Regions from separate parts of the Lysinibacillus irui genome, predicted to be linked through region 1. Evidence: predicted binding sites of a transcription regulator. Region 1 holds the regulator's gene; the other holds the start of a gene.
The links. The regulator LexA, encoded in region 1, represses DNA repair genes until DNA is damaged. The targets are predictions, from matches to a motif close to CGAACATATGTTCG.
Positions count from the first base shown of each region.

Region 2: a site for LexA is predicted at 4,392-4,405, ahead of OU989_RS12020 (YolD-like family protein). Genes of this name have one in related genera too.

Region 1 is NZ_CP113527.1:1,206,286-1,214,272, forward strand. Features, by position in the region: gene OU989_RS05680 (DUF2339 domain-containing protein) at 1-629, shown strand, start outside; gene OU989_RS05685 (prepilin peptidase) at 913-1,665, shown strand; gene OU989_RS05690 (gamma-glutamyl-gamma-aminobutyrate hydrolase family protein) at 1,698-2,420, shown strand; gene lexA (transcriptional repressor LexA) at 2,530-3,147, opposite strand; gene yneA (cell division suppressor protein YneA) at 3,313-3,627, shown strand; gene OU989_RS05705 (YneB family resolvase-like protein) at 3,624-4,289, shown strand; gene def (peptide deformylase) at 4,330-4,902, opposite strand; gene OU989_RS05715 (helix-turn-helix transcriptional regulator) at 4,895-5,086, opposite strand; gene OU989_RS05720 (DJ-1/PfpI family protein) at 5,177-5,716, opposite strand; gene OU989_RS05725 (GNAT family N-acetyltransferase) at 5,713-6,243, opposite strand; gene OU989_RS05730 (DUF896 domain-containing protein) at 6,429-6,662, shown strand; gene tkt (transketolase) at 6,789-7,987, shown strand, end outside.
Region 2 is NZ_CP113527.1:2,383,379-2,391,053, forward strand. Features, by position in the region: gene OU989_RS11985 (ATP-dependent DNA ligase) at 1-504, opposite strand, end outside; gene OU989_RS11990 (ATP-dependent DNA ligase) at 519-800, opposite strand; gene OU989_RS11995 (hypothetical protein) at 1,150-1,542, shown strand; gene OU989_RS12000 (HIT family protein) at 2,030-2,521, shown strand; gene OU989_RS12005 (hypothetical protein) at 2,659-2,973, shown strand; gene OU989_RS12010 (YhjD family protein) at 3,381-3,731, opposite strand; gene OU989_RS12015 (YolD-like family protein) at 3,724-4,062, opposite strand; gene OU989_RS12020 (YolD-like family protein) at 4,079-4,351, opposite strand; gene OU989_RS12025 (hypothetical protein) at 4,596-5,066, shown strand; gene OU989_RS12030 (hypothetical protein) at 5,200-5,589, shown strand; one part of gene OU989_RS12035 (IS3 family transposase) at 5,704-6,346, shown strand; one part of gene OU989_RS12035 (IS3 family transposase) at 6,346-7,277, shown strand; gene OU989_RS12040 (peptidoglycan recognition protein family protein) at 7,349-7,675, opposite strand, start outside.

The DNA of each region.
Region 1 (7,987 bases):
ACAGTGCTTATTTTGTGGACACAAACGGTATTCCTTATATGATGAGTATTGCATTAGCTGCACTATTTGCAGGCTCTTTACTAGTTGCCGAATCATACAAAGGGCGAGCGTTAACACCAGTTCTCGGCGCATTTTTCCTCCTATTCTCTTTGCTGATTAGCACCAAGACTTCAATGATGGATAGTTTGAATATTATCACTAGATTTGTTTATATTGCAGTCATTGTAGCCATCATCGTAGATATCTTTGTAAAAGGGCTTATTTACCGATTGTATGAAGATCGTCTAGGGAAATATGTCGATGCTATTGTAAGTTCTGGTATTGTACTCACAATGATTTCTATTTGGGGGCTGATTCAACAGTTTACGAATAATAACGTACTAGATTGGAAGCTAAGCATTGCCCTTACAACGATCACATTATTCTTGACGGCCAGTGTTTCATTATGGCTTGGTTCAAAACATCATCTTAAAACACTCCGTACAACAGGCTTTGTCATTTTGGTCATGGCGTTTATTAAGCTTATATTCTTTGACTTATCCGCACTTGATTTATTAATTAGAGCAATTCTGTTTATTACAATTGGTGGGATTGGCATGCTGTTGTCGGGTAGGTTGTTGAGGAAATAAAGAAGAAAAGAGATTCCAATGTATTTTGGAATCTCTTTTTACATTATGTTAAAATGATATCGAAACCTTACTATATTCCCCGCTTTTTAAAGTTCAACATTTCCCTAATCTTACATCATTCATTCTCTATTGTTTTTATCCAAATTTTCCATAGCGACAAGTATTTTAATAGATTCTTTAATAACCTAACAATGTTAGGAGGACTTGTTATTGAACAATACTTACATGGATAGGCGAACCATACGATTTGTATGGGCTCCTATTGGTTTAGGAGGTCAAAAAAATGGAAATGGCTTATACAATCTTTATATTTTTATTTGGGCTTGTCTTTGGCTCTTTTTATAATGTGGTAGGTTTACGTGTCCCACAGAAGGAATCGATTGTCCATCCTCCTTCACATTGTATCAACTGTAATAGACAATTAAAGATGATTGATTTAGTACCAGTATTGTCTTATGTGTTTTTAGGGGGGAAATGTCGAAGCTGTGGCTATACAATTTGTTGGATATACCCAGCAATAGAAATATGGACAGGTGTTTTGTTTGCCTTTGCTTATTGGCGGCTAGGTTGGGGCATAGAATTTATTGTAGCGCTTTTATTTATCTCCTTGTTCGTTATTATTATTGTTTCGGATTTAGCCTATATGCTCATCCCAGATAGGGTGCTTATATTCTTTTTACCATTCCTCGTTGTAGGTCGGGTACTATCGCCATTAACACCATGGTGGGATTGTCTTGTGGGTGCTGTCGTTGGTTTTGGCATACTATATGTTATTGCGGTTATATCGAATGGTGGCATGGGTGGAGGAGATATTAAATTATTCTTTTTAATTGGACTCGTTCTTGGCACAATCAATACACTGTTAACACTATTTCTGGCGGCAGTTATCGGTATGATTGTGGGGGTTATCATTTTGTTCAAGCGTAAGCAAGGAAGAAAAACACCCTTCCCCTTTGGTCCGTCTATCGCCTTAGCAGCGATCATTGTTTATTTTTATGGTGATTCATTAATCAATTGGTATTTAGGTTTTTGGTAATTGTCAATCTTCAAGTATATGGAGGGAAGCAAGTGAAACCGGTTATTGGCATTACAGCCTTTGTGGAGGATGATTTATCCGCTCATTTAAATGCTGCTTACAGTCAAAGTATTATTGAGGCGGGAGGAATTCCGCTTATTATTCCTTTAGGTGTTGAGGAGGATGCGGCTCAAATTTTAGCTCTTACAGATGGTTTATTGTTATCGGGTGGCTATGATGTGCATCCATTTCTATTCGGAGCAGAGCCATCACCAAAGCTAGGGAAAATTCATCCAGCGAGGGATACAGTTGAACTAGCTTTAATTGAAGCTGCTTTTATACGAAAAATGCCTATTTTCGGTATTTGTCGTGGAATCCAAATTTTAAATGTCGCATTAGGTGGTACTTTATATCAGGACATTGATAGTGACCATTTTAGTACGAAGTTGCTTAAACATGCACAGCAATCAGGTCGAGCTGTAGCTACTCATTATGTACAGATTATTGCAGATAATTTATTAGCAACTATTTTAGAACAAGAGAAAGTTGCTGTAAATTCATTTCATCATCAGGCTGTGAATGTTCTAGCAGAGAAATTAAAAGTAGCAGCGAAATCAAGCGATGGTATTATCGAAGCGGTAGTTCATGAAGATTTACCATTTTGCTTGGCAGTTCAGTGGCATCCTGAGGAAATGGCCATAGCAGGAGAAGAGAACGCTAAAAAATTATTTTCAGCATTTGTAGAGGCTAGCTTAAAGTTCAAAAAAGAAGCTTAGAAGGGCATAGAGTAAAGAATCCAATGCTAGTATGTGGATTCTTTTTTTGCGTAAAAAAGAGGATACATGCTCATAAGGAACATATAATCCTCGATACCTATTTTCGTAATTAATGCACACGACGGTAGAGACCAACAACTTGTCCTAAAATAGAAACTTGATCGACAATAATTGGCTCCATGGATGAATTTTCAGGCTGTAAACGGAAATGGTTTTTTTCTTTGAAAAAACGTTTTACAGTGGCTTCATCCTCAGCTGTCATAGCTACAACAATATCACCGTTATTGGCAGTTGCCTTTTGCTTCACAATGACTAAGTCCCCATCTAAAATTCCTGCTTCAATCATTGATTCCCCCATAATTTCAAGCATGAACAATTGATCTTCACTTGTGCCATACGTATCTGGTAGCGGGAAATACTCTTCAATGTTTTCAATAGCTGTAATAGGAGAACCGGCTGTAACCTTACCAACAAGTGGAACATGAATTACTTGTTGCTTTTGAATGGATTCTTCAGGCTCTAGAATTTCAATCGCACGTGGCTTTGTTGGATCTCGACGAATAAAGCCTTTTTGTTCTAATCGAGCTAGATGACCATGAACAGTGGAACTTGAAGCAAGTCCAACTGCTTCCCCGATTTCTCGTACTGATGGTGGATAGCCCTTAGCTCGTACCTCTTCTTTAATAAAAGCTAAAATATCCTCTTGTCTTTTTGAAACTTTTTTCATGAGTGCTCACCTCTTTTTTCTAATATCATTCTTCTTATTTGATAGTATAACAGAATGCGAACACGTATGCAAACATAGGTTCGAAAAGTGTTTGACAAAAACGTTTGTTCGCTTTATTATGAGAACATACATTCCGAACAAACATTCTAAAAAGGGGTTATGAACATGACATGGTTAAAGAAAAACACACATATTTCAATCTTGATGGGAGTTTGTCTACTATTTGCAGGATATCTTTACATTACTGATCCAGGACACGTTAGTTACGCTGAAATTCAAATCGAACACGGGGATAGCTTATGGTCGTTAGCAGAGCAATACCGTGGTAAAATGAGTACTGAAGATTGGATTAAGCTTGTGAAAACAGAAAATGAGCTAGCGGATATTAAAATTGTGGCAGGAAAATCTCTAGTCATTCCTGTAGTGAGTAATCATGCCGATCCCATCAATACCATTGAAATTGCGAGAAACGAACAATGATCAATAATCAACTGTCGGCTGTTGTCTATTGCCGTGTAAGTACTGAAAAGGAAACACAAAGCTCGTCTTTAGAGCGCCAACAAGAAGAGTTACTGCGCTATGCAAAAGAGCAAGGTTATGAGGTGAAGGGCGTTTTTAAGGATAAGCACAGCGGCTACGATGTAGAACGTGAGGGCTTACTTGAAATGCTTGATTTCATTAAAGAAAAGGGGATTAACGCCCTTTTTGTACAAGATGAAACACGTTTAGGACGTGGAAATGCAAGGATGGCTGTGTTGCATTTGTTACAAAAATCAGCAACAGATGTTTTCTCTATGCGTGATGCAGGACCGGTTCAACTAAACGAAATGGACACGATGCTGCTTGAGATTTTAGCGATAGTAGAGGAATACCAGCGTAGAATACATAATGCTAAAATACGTAGAGGTATGCGTCGTGCTGTAGAGAATGGCTTCCGTCCTGAAAATAATTTATCGAATCGAGGTAACCCGCATGGTCAGGAGCGTAAGGAACTACCTGTAGATGAAATTGTCAAGCTGCGTAAACGTGGATTTACCTTTGAAGAAATTTCTATAACGCTTAGAGGGTTAGGTTTTGAAGTTAGTAAAGCGACTGTCCATCGCAGATTTCAAGAACATCAAGAAAGATTAGCAGGAAAATGATATAGCCTGCTAATCTTTTTTTATCTTCTGTACTTCGCTATTAATAGGAAGATAAGCTTTCTATGCTTACGTTAGTAGGTAGTTTAAAAGGGTGTTCTTTATTAATTCGATCATAAAACATAATGCCGTTTAGATGGTCGATTTCATGTTGGACAACAATTGCACCATAGCCCTGTAACTGCACGATGATTTCTTGTCCATTAATGTTATAACCTTTAACCTTAATACGTTCATATCTTGGCACAAAACCATGGACTGGTCGATTAACAGATAAACACCCTTCTCCCTCTGGTAAATAAATCATATTTACAGAATGACTGATTATTTTAGGGTTGATCAACATCATTTCATAGTCATCAAAAAATATAGCAAACATTCGTTTATCTACGCCAATTTGGTTAGCTGATAGTCCACTTCCAGGTCGAAGCTTATATTTTTTTGCTAGATTTGGATCTTGGCTATTTTTTAAATATTGCAGCATTGATAATAATGTATGTTGGTCTTCTTTTGTCACAGGGATTGTCACTTCTTGTGTTTGTTTTCGTAATAATACGGAGTCCTCTTTTACGAAATCTTTCATAGTAATCATATAATTAGGATGAAATCTATTCATAGATAAACACCTCATCAATACGACTATTGAGGACTTTAGCAATTTTAAAAGCTAACTCAAGCGTCGGATCGTACTTATCATTTTCAATACAATTGATTGTTTGTCTGACAACCCCGCATTCCTTAGCAAGAGCAGCTTGTGTTATTCCTAATCTTTTTCTCAAAACTTTGATAATATTCTTCAGATTTACTCCTCCATTTTTGTCCGAAGTATTAGACATTATTATAGCGAAAATCTACAAGAGATGTCCAAGGAATTAGACATGTGGAGTGTTTTATTTTTCATACCAGTTGGCATTAAAATTTAGATTTAGCGCTTTCCCTAAATTAATACCGAATTGAATAAAGGCTCTACCACGTGCTGTAATGATATGGCCGTCTTGCACAAAGAGTTCGTCAGAATAATGTCGTAGATCAAAAATCCCTAACTGTCTTATTCCATCTAAAGGCAAACCAACCGTGTATTGTTTGTTTGCTAAAATTCCAGCCTTTGCTAATAAATAGGGGGAGCTAGAGATACTTGCGATAATGCCTTCTTTATCGTGGATTGCACGTATAAAATCGAATATTTCCTGTTCTTGTTGTAGGTAAGATATGTCCATGCATCCTGGCAATACAAGACTATCAATATCAGCTAAGTTCGCCTCGCTTATTAGAGAATCCACTACACAGCATAAACCCGATTCCCCGCGTATTGGTTCATTGTTTAAACCTAGGGTGATGATAGGTTTGCCACCTTGCATTAATATAGACAAGGCCACGCTTAATTCATATTCACTAAATTGAGGGTATAATAATACAGCCGTTTTCTTCATTCACACTCTCCTTTGTTCGTCCACTCTTCCTGCAAAATGGCGTAATAAAATTCATCCCACCAATCTTCACCATGCGGTATACATTTTTTAAAAAAACCTTCACGTCGCATACCTATCTTTTCCATGACCCTATATGAAGCGATATTTTCGGGCTGACATGTTGCAATTATTCTATGAAGCTTCATTTCGGTGAAGCCATAATCTAAAACAGCAAGCGCCGCTTCAGAAGCAAACCCATGGTTCTGATAAAGAGGATTTAAAACCCATCCGATTTCATAGGTATGTTCACCAAAGTATCGGTGAAAAACAATATGACCGATCACCAATTGTTGCTCTCTTAAAACAATGGCAAAATGTTTGGCTTGTACATCACTGTTTTCTATTATAAATTTTCGTACCTGTTCTTCATCGAAAACGCCTTCAGGCATGTAATGCATCACCGTTTTATCTGACAAATAACTATAAATAGCAGGAAAATCTTTTGCTTCAAAATTTCTGATAAGTAATCGTTGAGTTGTAATATTCACGTTCATTCCCCCAATATCTATCAATTTTTCCCTTTTACTATAGTTATACACCTCTAACATCTGGAAGTCATGTGAATAATAGCAAAGAGGTGTTATTAAGGGTTGGTATAACTGCATTTTAAGGGAAACCATGCTATACTTTGCATACTGAAGTCTTTAAGATAGGTATTGAAAGGTGTGTAACAATGTTATCAAAAGAAAAAATTAATCGAATTAATGAACTTTCTGCCAAAGCAAAAAGTGGACAATTAACAGAGGAAGAGGCAAAGGAGCGAACAGCGCTTCGTAAGGAGTACTTAGATACGTTCCGAGCAACAATGCGCGATACGATTGAAAATGTAAAAGTGGTGGATGTAGAAGGTAATGATGTCACACCAGAGAAGGTTAGACAAGCGAAAAAAAATAAATTTCTAAATTAATGTGACACAATTCAATAAAGTATGTATGAAAAACCAAATAGTATAACAAAAGCATTGTTTTCTACAGCAATGTTGACTAAACTGTAAAAGAACAATATATAGGACGAGAAAGGATGTCACAATATAATGACTCAACATGCGGATCTATTAGCAATTAATGCTATCCGAACTTTGTCAATCGACGCTATTGAAAAAGCAAATTCTGGTCACCCAGGTTTACCGATGGGGGCAGCGCCAATGGCTTATACGCTATGGACAAAACAATTACGCCATAATCCAGCCAATCCAAAATGGTATAACCGTGATCGTTTTGTACTGTCAGCTGGTCATGGTTCAATGCTTCTATACAGCTTACTTCATCTTGGAGGCTATGGTTTACCAATGGAAGAAATTCAAAATTTCCGCCAATGGGATTCATTAACACCAGGACATCCTGAATACGGTCATACAGTAGGTGTAGAGGCAACAACTGGTCCTCTTGGTCAAGGGATTGCTATGACTGTTGGTATGGCAATGGCTGAGCGTCATTTAGCGGCTACTTACAATAAACCAGGTCATGACATCGTTGACCACTACACATTTGCACTATGTGGTGATGGTGACTTAATGGAAGGTGTAGCTGCTGAAGCTATTTCATTAGCAGGCCACTTAAAACTTGAAAAATTAATCGTGCTTTACGATTCTAATGATATTTCTTTGGATGGTGACTTAGAAAAGTCATTCTCAGAAAACGTGCAAAAACGTTTTGAATCTTATGGTTGGAATTACTTAAAAGTAGCAGATGGTACAGATGTTGATGCGATTAATGCTGCCATTGAAGAAGCGAAAAAATCAACTGGCAAACCAACATTAATTGAAGTAAAAACGGTTATTGGTTTTGGTTCTCCAAATAAATCTGGTAAAGCAGATTCTCACGGTGCACCACTAGGTACAGATGAAGTTGTTTTAACGAAAGCTGCCTATGAGTGGGCTCACGAACCGTTCAAGATTCCTGCAGAAGTATATGATACATTTACTGCTGCTGCTGAAGTGCAAGGAGCACAACCAGAGGAAGCTTGGAATGCTAAATTTGCAGCATATAAAGAAGAATTCCCAGAGTTAGCAGCTCAATTTGAAAAAGCAATGAATGGTGAATTACCAGAGGATTTTGCTTCTGAATTACCAGTATATGAGGCAGGTAAATCAGTAGCAACGCGTTCTTCATCTGGTGATGCCATCAATGCCATCGCAAAGAAAACACCATCTTTCTTTGGGGGTTCAGCTGACCTTGCCGGCTCTAATAAAACAACAATGAAGGGCGCTGGTGACTTCTCAGCAGACGATTA
Region 2 (7,675 bases), 1.2 Mb from region 1:
CTGTACTTTGCAGCACAGTCTAGGTTCCAACCACATCATATCTTGTTCTACTTTGGTAACGATTTGTTTAGCTATTTCTCTGAATGCAGTTTTTTCCTCTGGCTTGAATCCAAATTCTACATTTGCGAGTGGCTTATACTTACCGTTATTTAATCGTTTGCCCACCAACATCGTAAAAGGATTCTCTTTGTACCCAAAAATCACAACATCCGCAATTTTGAAATGTTTATATTTTAACCATTCATGTGAACGGTGATTTGTTTTGTATGTGGAATTACTTCGCTTTCCAACGATACCTTCCATACCTCTATCCTTTGTTAATTGAAAGATACTGCTACCGTTGCCCACAATTGATGGTGTGACAAGTAAACTATTTGATGGTTCAATCATTGATGAAAGGATTTCTTTGCGTTCCACTAACAGTTTATTTGTAAGAGTCTTATCAGTTGCCAGTACATCAAAAGTAATGAAAGTTCCCGAATGCGATAAAGTAGCCTGTTCGATCTTGTTTGTGTTTGTTAGTCGACCCCGAAAGCGAAGTCATCAAACACAGATACACCATTTCTTAACACTACTCCCTCACAATCAATGATTGCTTTATGTGACTGAATTTGAAGTTCAGGAAACTTAGCTGTCACATTGTTACCATGTCGAGTAAAAGCTTCAAGCCTATCTCCTTCTTTATGCAAAAGGATGCGCCAACCATCCCATTTTATATCGTAAATCCATTCCGGATTGTCATTAATTTCATCATTATTACCCATATGAAGTAACATTGGTTTAATTGGAGTAAATAACATTACCTATTCCCTCTCATATACCATTATCTCACGGTAAACAAGACAAAAATACATGTAAATCAAGGTACTGGTGGTAATCATTTAGATTGGTTCACTGGGAGATAATTATCTTTATCTAAAATTTTCACGATGGCCTCTATATTACTACTCTTCCTTGACTTTTTAATTTAAATGGTGTTTATTCAACAAACGGGCCATATTATTGAATAACATTCTTTTATGAAAGATTACCAAACACGCTTTGGGGCCTTTTTTATTCAACTAACGTCGCAGAATAGTTGTAGAAGGATTTATTTATTATTGGTAGAACTTATATATATTGGGTAAATTAGTAAAGGTGGTTTTTGATTTGAAAAAGATATTAATTGGGACTTTATTTATGAGTTTCTCGTTATTGTTAGCATCTTGTAATAATGATAAAAGTGGTACCGTCTTTAAAGGAGAGGGAGATAAATGGAGTGGAGAATTAATTACTTCATATGATTTTTGGGGAAATGAGAGGCAAAGTATAAGGGTTCAGTATAAGGGAGAAAAACTAGATGAACTCCAAGAAAATAATTTCTTTGTAGAAAGTCCCGATTTTTTAGGTTGGGGCATAGGTAACATAAGGTTAGATGATAAGGGGAATTATTTTAGTGGAGATGCCGTTGAACAAGAAACTAAAACACCTTCTTCTTCTAAAATAAACCTTATAATTGAAGGTGCTGAGTCTGAAATTATTACATTAAGTTCAAACTCTTAATAATAATGCAGCAGCTATCATAATCAATAGTAAAACAAGGATTTATTATGCATACAAAATAAATTTAATAAACGTTCCCAAACGTAAGATTTGGAAACACATTAAAAGGCCGCGAATGTTGTGAAATTAACGTTTCTTGGCTTTTTCTATAAGCATTTATATAGCTTTTTATGCAAAGGTTTATAAAGATAGCCCCAGTAAAACTTTTTGTAGAAAACGTTGTGTGTTCTGAATAAAAACCTGTATATAGAGACGTTGTAAAATTGTTCTCAATCCTCAACTTCAATTACTGGGATTTTAGATGAAATGATCTTCCACAATCGGGTGCAGTACCTTCTTTTATAAGAAATGTGTCTTATTCAGTTTAAGAGCTATATTGCTGAATAACTAATTGTAGAAATAATGGATATTTGAGATGATTATTATAAGTTTTAAAGGATAGTAAAAGGAACAGAGTTTTCAAAACTAAGGAGAGTGCTAACGAGATATGGAATTATATTCACATAAACCAGAAGCGTACGAATGCCCATTTTGTCGGGTAGTATCAGGTAAAGAAAAACCAAATAAGGGAACTAAACAAAGAGACATTATTTATCAGAATAAATATGTAACAGCGTTTATCGCAAGCAAGTGGTGGCCTAATAACATGGGGCATGTTATCGTTGTTCCTAACGAACACTTCGAGAATATATATGAGCTTCCAGCAGAAGTAGCTGCTGAAATTCATCGTGCTGCTCAATTGACAGCGTTTGCCATGAAAAATACATATGGTTGTGATGGAGTTTCTACTCGACAACATAATGAACCTGCTGGAAATCAAGATGTGTGGCATTATCATCTCCATGTCTATCCAAGGTATGAAAACGATAACCTATACCTAACCAAAGGTTATTACACTGAACCAGATGAACGCCCTTTCTATGCAGATAAGTTGCGTTCATGGATAAGTGAAAACTATTGCAATATCAACAATAGGTGAAATTTTTTTATACCGAAATCGGGCGCAATTCTGCAGCAAGAATTGTGCTTTTCCATGAAAAGGGCCATTTACTTGAATGGGTAATGTTGTAATTGAACTGGATATACTAAACCTAAATATAATTTAAGGTGATGGAAGTGAATAAAAGTAAACCTTTTCATTTGGTTCTATTTAGTATATTAATTTATGGTTTGTATTATGGAACAGTAAATGCAAAATCGAACAATACTCCTCCTTCCTTTGAGGAAAAGAATACTGAAGGCAAACAACTCACTCCTTTAGAAAGCCAGTTAATGTCTTTTATGACTGGTTTGATGGTAACCGAACCAAAAGAAGCTGTTGAATTGTGGATATCAGGTGTAAATAATCGAAGTGGTGCTGTTCAATATGCGATGTTGTCCCCTGCGCTTCGAAAGCAATCAAGAGTAAATTCGAGCAAACTCACTGGATAACAGGTCAGTCAAACCCTTCGGTTAGTAACTTTCGTTTTACTAAAGTAGAAAAGCTCAGCGAATCAAAAATACAGTACATCGTTAAATACGATTTATGGGCATCATATGGAGACTTTGGTGGTGGGGAGAAGATTATACTCGTGGAGAAGAATTTAGAACCATTTAAAGAGTATTGGTTTATTTCATCAATAACAACGAAATATAATCAATGGGAAGCATTTACCCCAGCCGAGACAGTTTTAAAATAGGACAATGAGGATAAAAAAACTATTTTGTAGAGTATTTCTTCCACAATCGGGCGCGATTGTTGAATATAACTTAAATGTTAAAAGAATTTGTTGTTATTTTTGTGTAAACCCCGTCCTCACTTAGACGGGGTTAAGCTTTATTGAAAGTTTTGTTTTGTATTATGACTTATCTCCTTTAAAATAGTTAAAAATTAGATTTTCAACTTGGGTTTTTAGAGCTTGTTTTGCGTATCGAAGTACTACATCTTCTCCAGGATTTTTCACCACAACATCGCTAAAATATTGGTCAATGTGAATCCACTTGACTACCTCTATTTTTTGTTTCGCTAACATGCGCTTTTTGTTGTAATAATCAGGCCTTATAACTTTTAATAGGTCATCAACTATTTGAATATAGACCTTAGCCATTTTCAGATTCCCTAGTGTATCGTAGTCATTCTGTAAAGACTTTACTGCCATATCCAATAGGATAAATTCATGTACATTTCTACGTTCATCAGGCTTAATCATCTGTATCTACCAATGATGCTTTTTGTATCTGATCAAAATTAATACGCTTTATTGATAAATCAGCATCTAAAAGTAGTTCTTTCCTACACAAATCTGTTCCTGTTATTTTTCCTATTTCATCATGTAGCTTGTTATGGTCCCACAGTGTTAATTTGATTAGTTTTCGCATCTTAAAAGCACGCTGGATAGTTTGCTCAATCTCTTCAAGCTCCCATTCAGTCAACTCACGCTTTTTATCAAAATACTGTTCCTTTTTCCACTTCTTAATCTCCACCAAATGCTCTGGTAGCATCATTGATGTCCATTTCATATTCCCACGATCATGTAGCATCACAAATCACTCTCCACTAATATTCAGTATCAAAAATACTTAAAATATCTAAGAAATGTACTTTATGAATGTTGTAGTACTTATCTTTAATATGGATTAGTTTTGTGTTTACATCCATTTTTGTGACTGTACCTTCTAGAGTTTCATCATGTTTATAGATACTAAAGACTTTGGTTTGTTTTTCTTCCATAGCTTCAGTTAACGCATTTGCGATTTCCTCTAAGTCGAATTCATCACGATCTGGGTGCTTAGGTTCCTTTTTCTTTGTAGGTGTTTTTGTTTTTGCCATTTTAACCTCTCCTTACAGAACATTCGTTTGTATACACCATAGAACATATGTTTGTATTTTGACAAGTATCAATTTGTGGAATGAATATTAAACCAAAATAAAATGAGTCCTGGGTTTACTTAGTTAATAAAATAACTAATCACATTGGTCTATTTTTCATAAAAATTTTTACTGACATGTTTTGGGTAATTTGGTATAGTCATATTTAGCCACACAAATAATATATAAAAGGGGAAATTATCACATGAAGAAAATAAGTTTTTCAACCAGTCTATTATTTTTTTGGGTGAAAGGAGCCGTAGAAGTTGATAACAGATTTGTAAAAACCAATTTATCAAACACAATTCTAGGATTTATTCCAGCAGGTAAAGATGAACAAAGTATACCTCTGAAGAATATTTCTGGATCAATGTTATCTTCAAAATATAATCTTAAAGCAATAATTATTGGATTATTTCTAGCTTTACTTGGACTTTCATCTATAGGCGAAAGTTTTTTCGGTGGTTTAATTTGGCTAATTATTGGTGTCGGAATTGCTGGTAGTGGCATTCAAACGATATTAAACATAGAGAAATCAGGAACACCATATTACATAAGTGTGCCATTTTTTGAAAAAGCAAAAATAAAGGAATTAAACCAATATATACACGCAGCTTTAGCTGAAGATACTGACAAAACAGATTTAAATTTATTCTTTGATAAAAAAGCTCAATAAGTAAAACAAAAAAAGCCCAGGCTCAAAATTAATTGAGCACCTGGGCCTTATTGTAATTTATGTATACATACATTTAATAAGACTCTTAAAAAAGGAAAATAGTTGTAATAATAAAATTTGAGGAGGGATTTAAGTGAAAAAAATAGCAATAGTCATTGCACTTGCTTTAGTAGTAGCTGTAGGAACATTTTATATATATACCAATATTATAGACTCAAGATATGAAAAAGAAGAATTCTTATATGGTTTTCCAGTACCAAAAGATGTGGAGATAATATCTAAAAGCAAAGTCGGTACATTAAGTTCATATATAATAACATGGGATAGTGTTTCTGGTAGAAAAATACCAATCGATTATAAACTTATTATAAGGAAGAATGGGTGGAAAATTGAAAAGGAAGGAGATGGAGAAATAGATGGAATTGCATACCATGCAGTTAAATATAAAAAAGATGGTGTTTTTATTGCAATGTATATCAGGGATCCAGATTCCTTATCTTTTACAGGCGGATCAGATAATTGAAAATAATGAAGAAGAATAAAAATAAATATAGACCAAGACGGCATTTATGATATGCTCCCTATTAGGTAGACAGATGAAAAAATAAAATCTGTTTATCTAAGGGGAGTATTTTTTATGGGGCGAAGCAAACATTCACTCGAGTTGAAACTATATATCCTTCAATTGTTCGAAGAAGGTCACTATTCTATCAATGAATTGTGTGAAAGGTTTTCAATAGATCATCAAACTTTTCATAGATGGAAAATGAAATTTGAGGCAGGTGGACGTGAAGGATTACAAGAAGCTACTTCATGTAAGTTCTATTCAAAAGAGTTAAAATTAGCGGCTGTGGAGGACTACATTCAACGAAATTATTCACAGATGGAGGTGTTGGCGAAATACGAGATTAGCAGTACCTCCGTTTTAAAAAGCTGGGTAAAAAAGTATACTAGTCATAGTGAAATAAAAGATTCAGGTAAAGGAATGAGTCAAGCTATGACCGAAGGAAGAAAGACAACTTTTGAAGAACGTATTGAGATTGTCGAGTACTGTTTGAAGCACCAGAAAAATTATCAGTTGGCAGCGCATACCTATGGTGTTTCGTATCAACAGGTATATCAATGGACGAAGAAATTTGAAACGAATGGTGAAGAGGGATTACGTGATCGTCGTGGTCGCACAAAAGATGAAGTCGAATTAACCGTTGAGGAGAAATTGAAATTAGAGATTCAACGTATTGAACGTGAAAATGAACGTTTACGTGCAGAAAATTTATTTTTAAAAAAGTTAGAGGAAATCGAAAGGAGGCATCGTTAAGCCAAATACGTCTACAGCAACGCTATTTAGCGATTCAAGATTTACATCGAGAGGAAGAACTTTCGATTCTTTTACTATGTGAAATAGCTGATGTTTCGCGTGCAGCTTACTATAAGTGGTTAAGTCGCAAGCCTTCTAACAGAGAAGTTGAAAATGAAGCCATTTTAAAGGACATTCATCTCCTTTACCAACAAGTAGATGGTATTTACGGCTATCGTCGTACAACGTTGACAATCAATCGTCAGCGAAAAGAAAATAATCAAACGATGGTTAACGAAAAGCGTATTTATCGTTTAATGCAGATTAGTGGATTGAAGTCTGTTATTCGTAGAAAGCGCAAGCCTTATCGTAAATCCCCAGCACATCATGTGGCGGAGAACGTATTAAATAGAGCATTTACATCGAAAAAGCCCAATGAAAAATGGTGTACAGATGTCACAGAGTTTAAGTATGGAAACGGGAAAAAAGCTTATTTAAGTGCAATTATCGATTTATATGATGGTTCAATTGTGAGTTATGTGTTAGGTCATTCGAATAATAATTCCCTTGTTTTCAAAACAATCAAATCAGCTATTCAATCATTACAATCAGGCGAACAGCCATTAATACATAGTGATCGAGGTTTTCAATATACATCGAAGGAATTTAAGCGAATTGTGGATACAGCCAATATGACACAGAGTATGTCCCGTGTTGGTCGATGTATTGATAACGGACCAATTGAATCATTTTGGGGCACATTGAAGTGTGAGAAGTATTATTTACATAAGTACGATTCATATGAAGAGTTAAAACTAGCGATTGATGAGTATATTCATTTTTATAATTACTATCGTTATCAGAAACGATTAAACGGCTTGAGTCCGTTAGAATTCAGGACTCAAGCCGCTTAATACATTTTTTATTATTTCCACTGTCTACTTGACGGGGTGCAGTTCATTTAAGCTATCTTGGTCATTACATTTTAATTACTACGCTGTGCAATGATGATTTTTAGTCCTTCAAAATCGCCATTTGTCATTGTGCCATTTTCGAATTTCTCAAGCCATGATTTATCAATCACCTTTTTATCGACTGTTTGTTGAATGTAATCCCGTACTGCAGCTTTTGCGGTTGTACTAGTGAATTTCATTGTGTCATCATCCTTTTCTGTTGGTTTTCCTATTTCCATCGGCTTCATTGCTTCTTCAATTCGTTTCAAGAAACTATCCCATCGATTTTCTGCTAAAATACGATGTGGACAATATTTACCGTTCCAATCCTGATGCTTCTTAACTCGCTCAATGCCCCA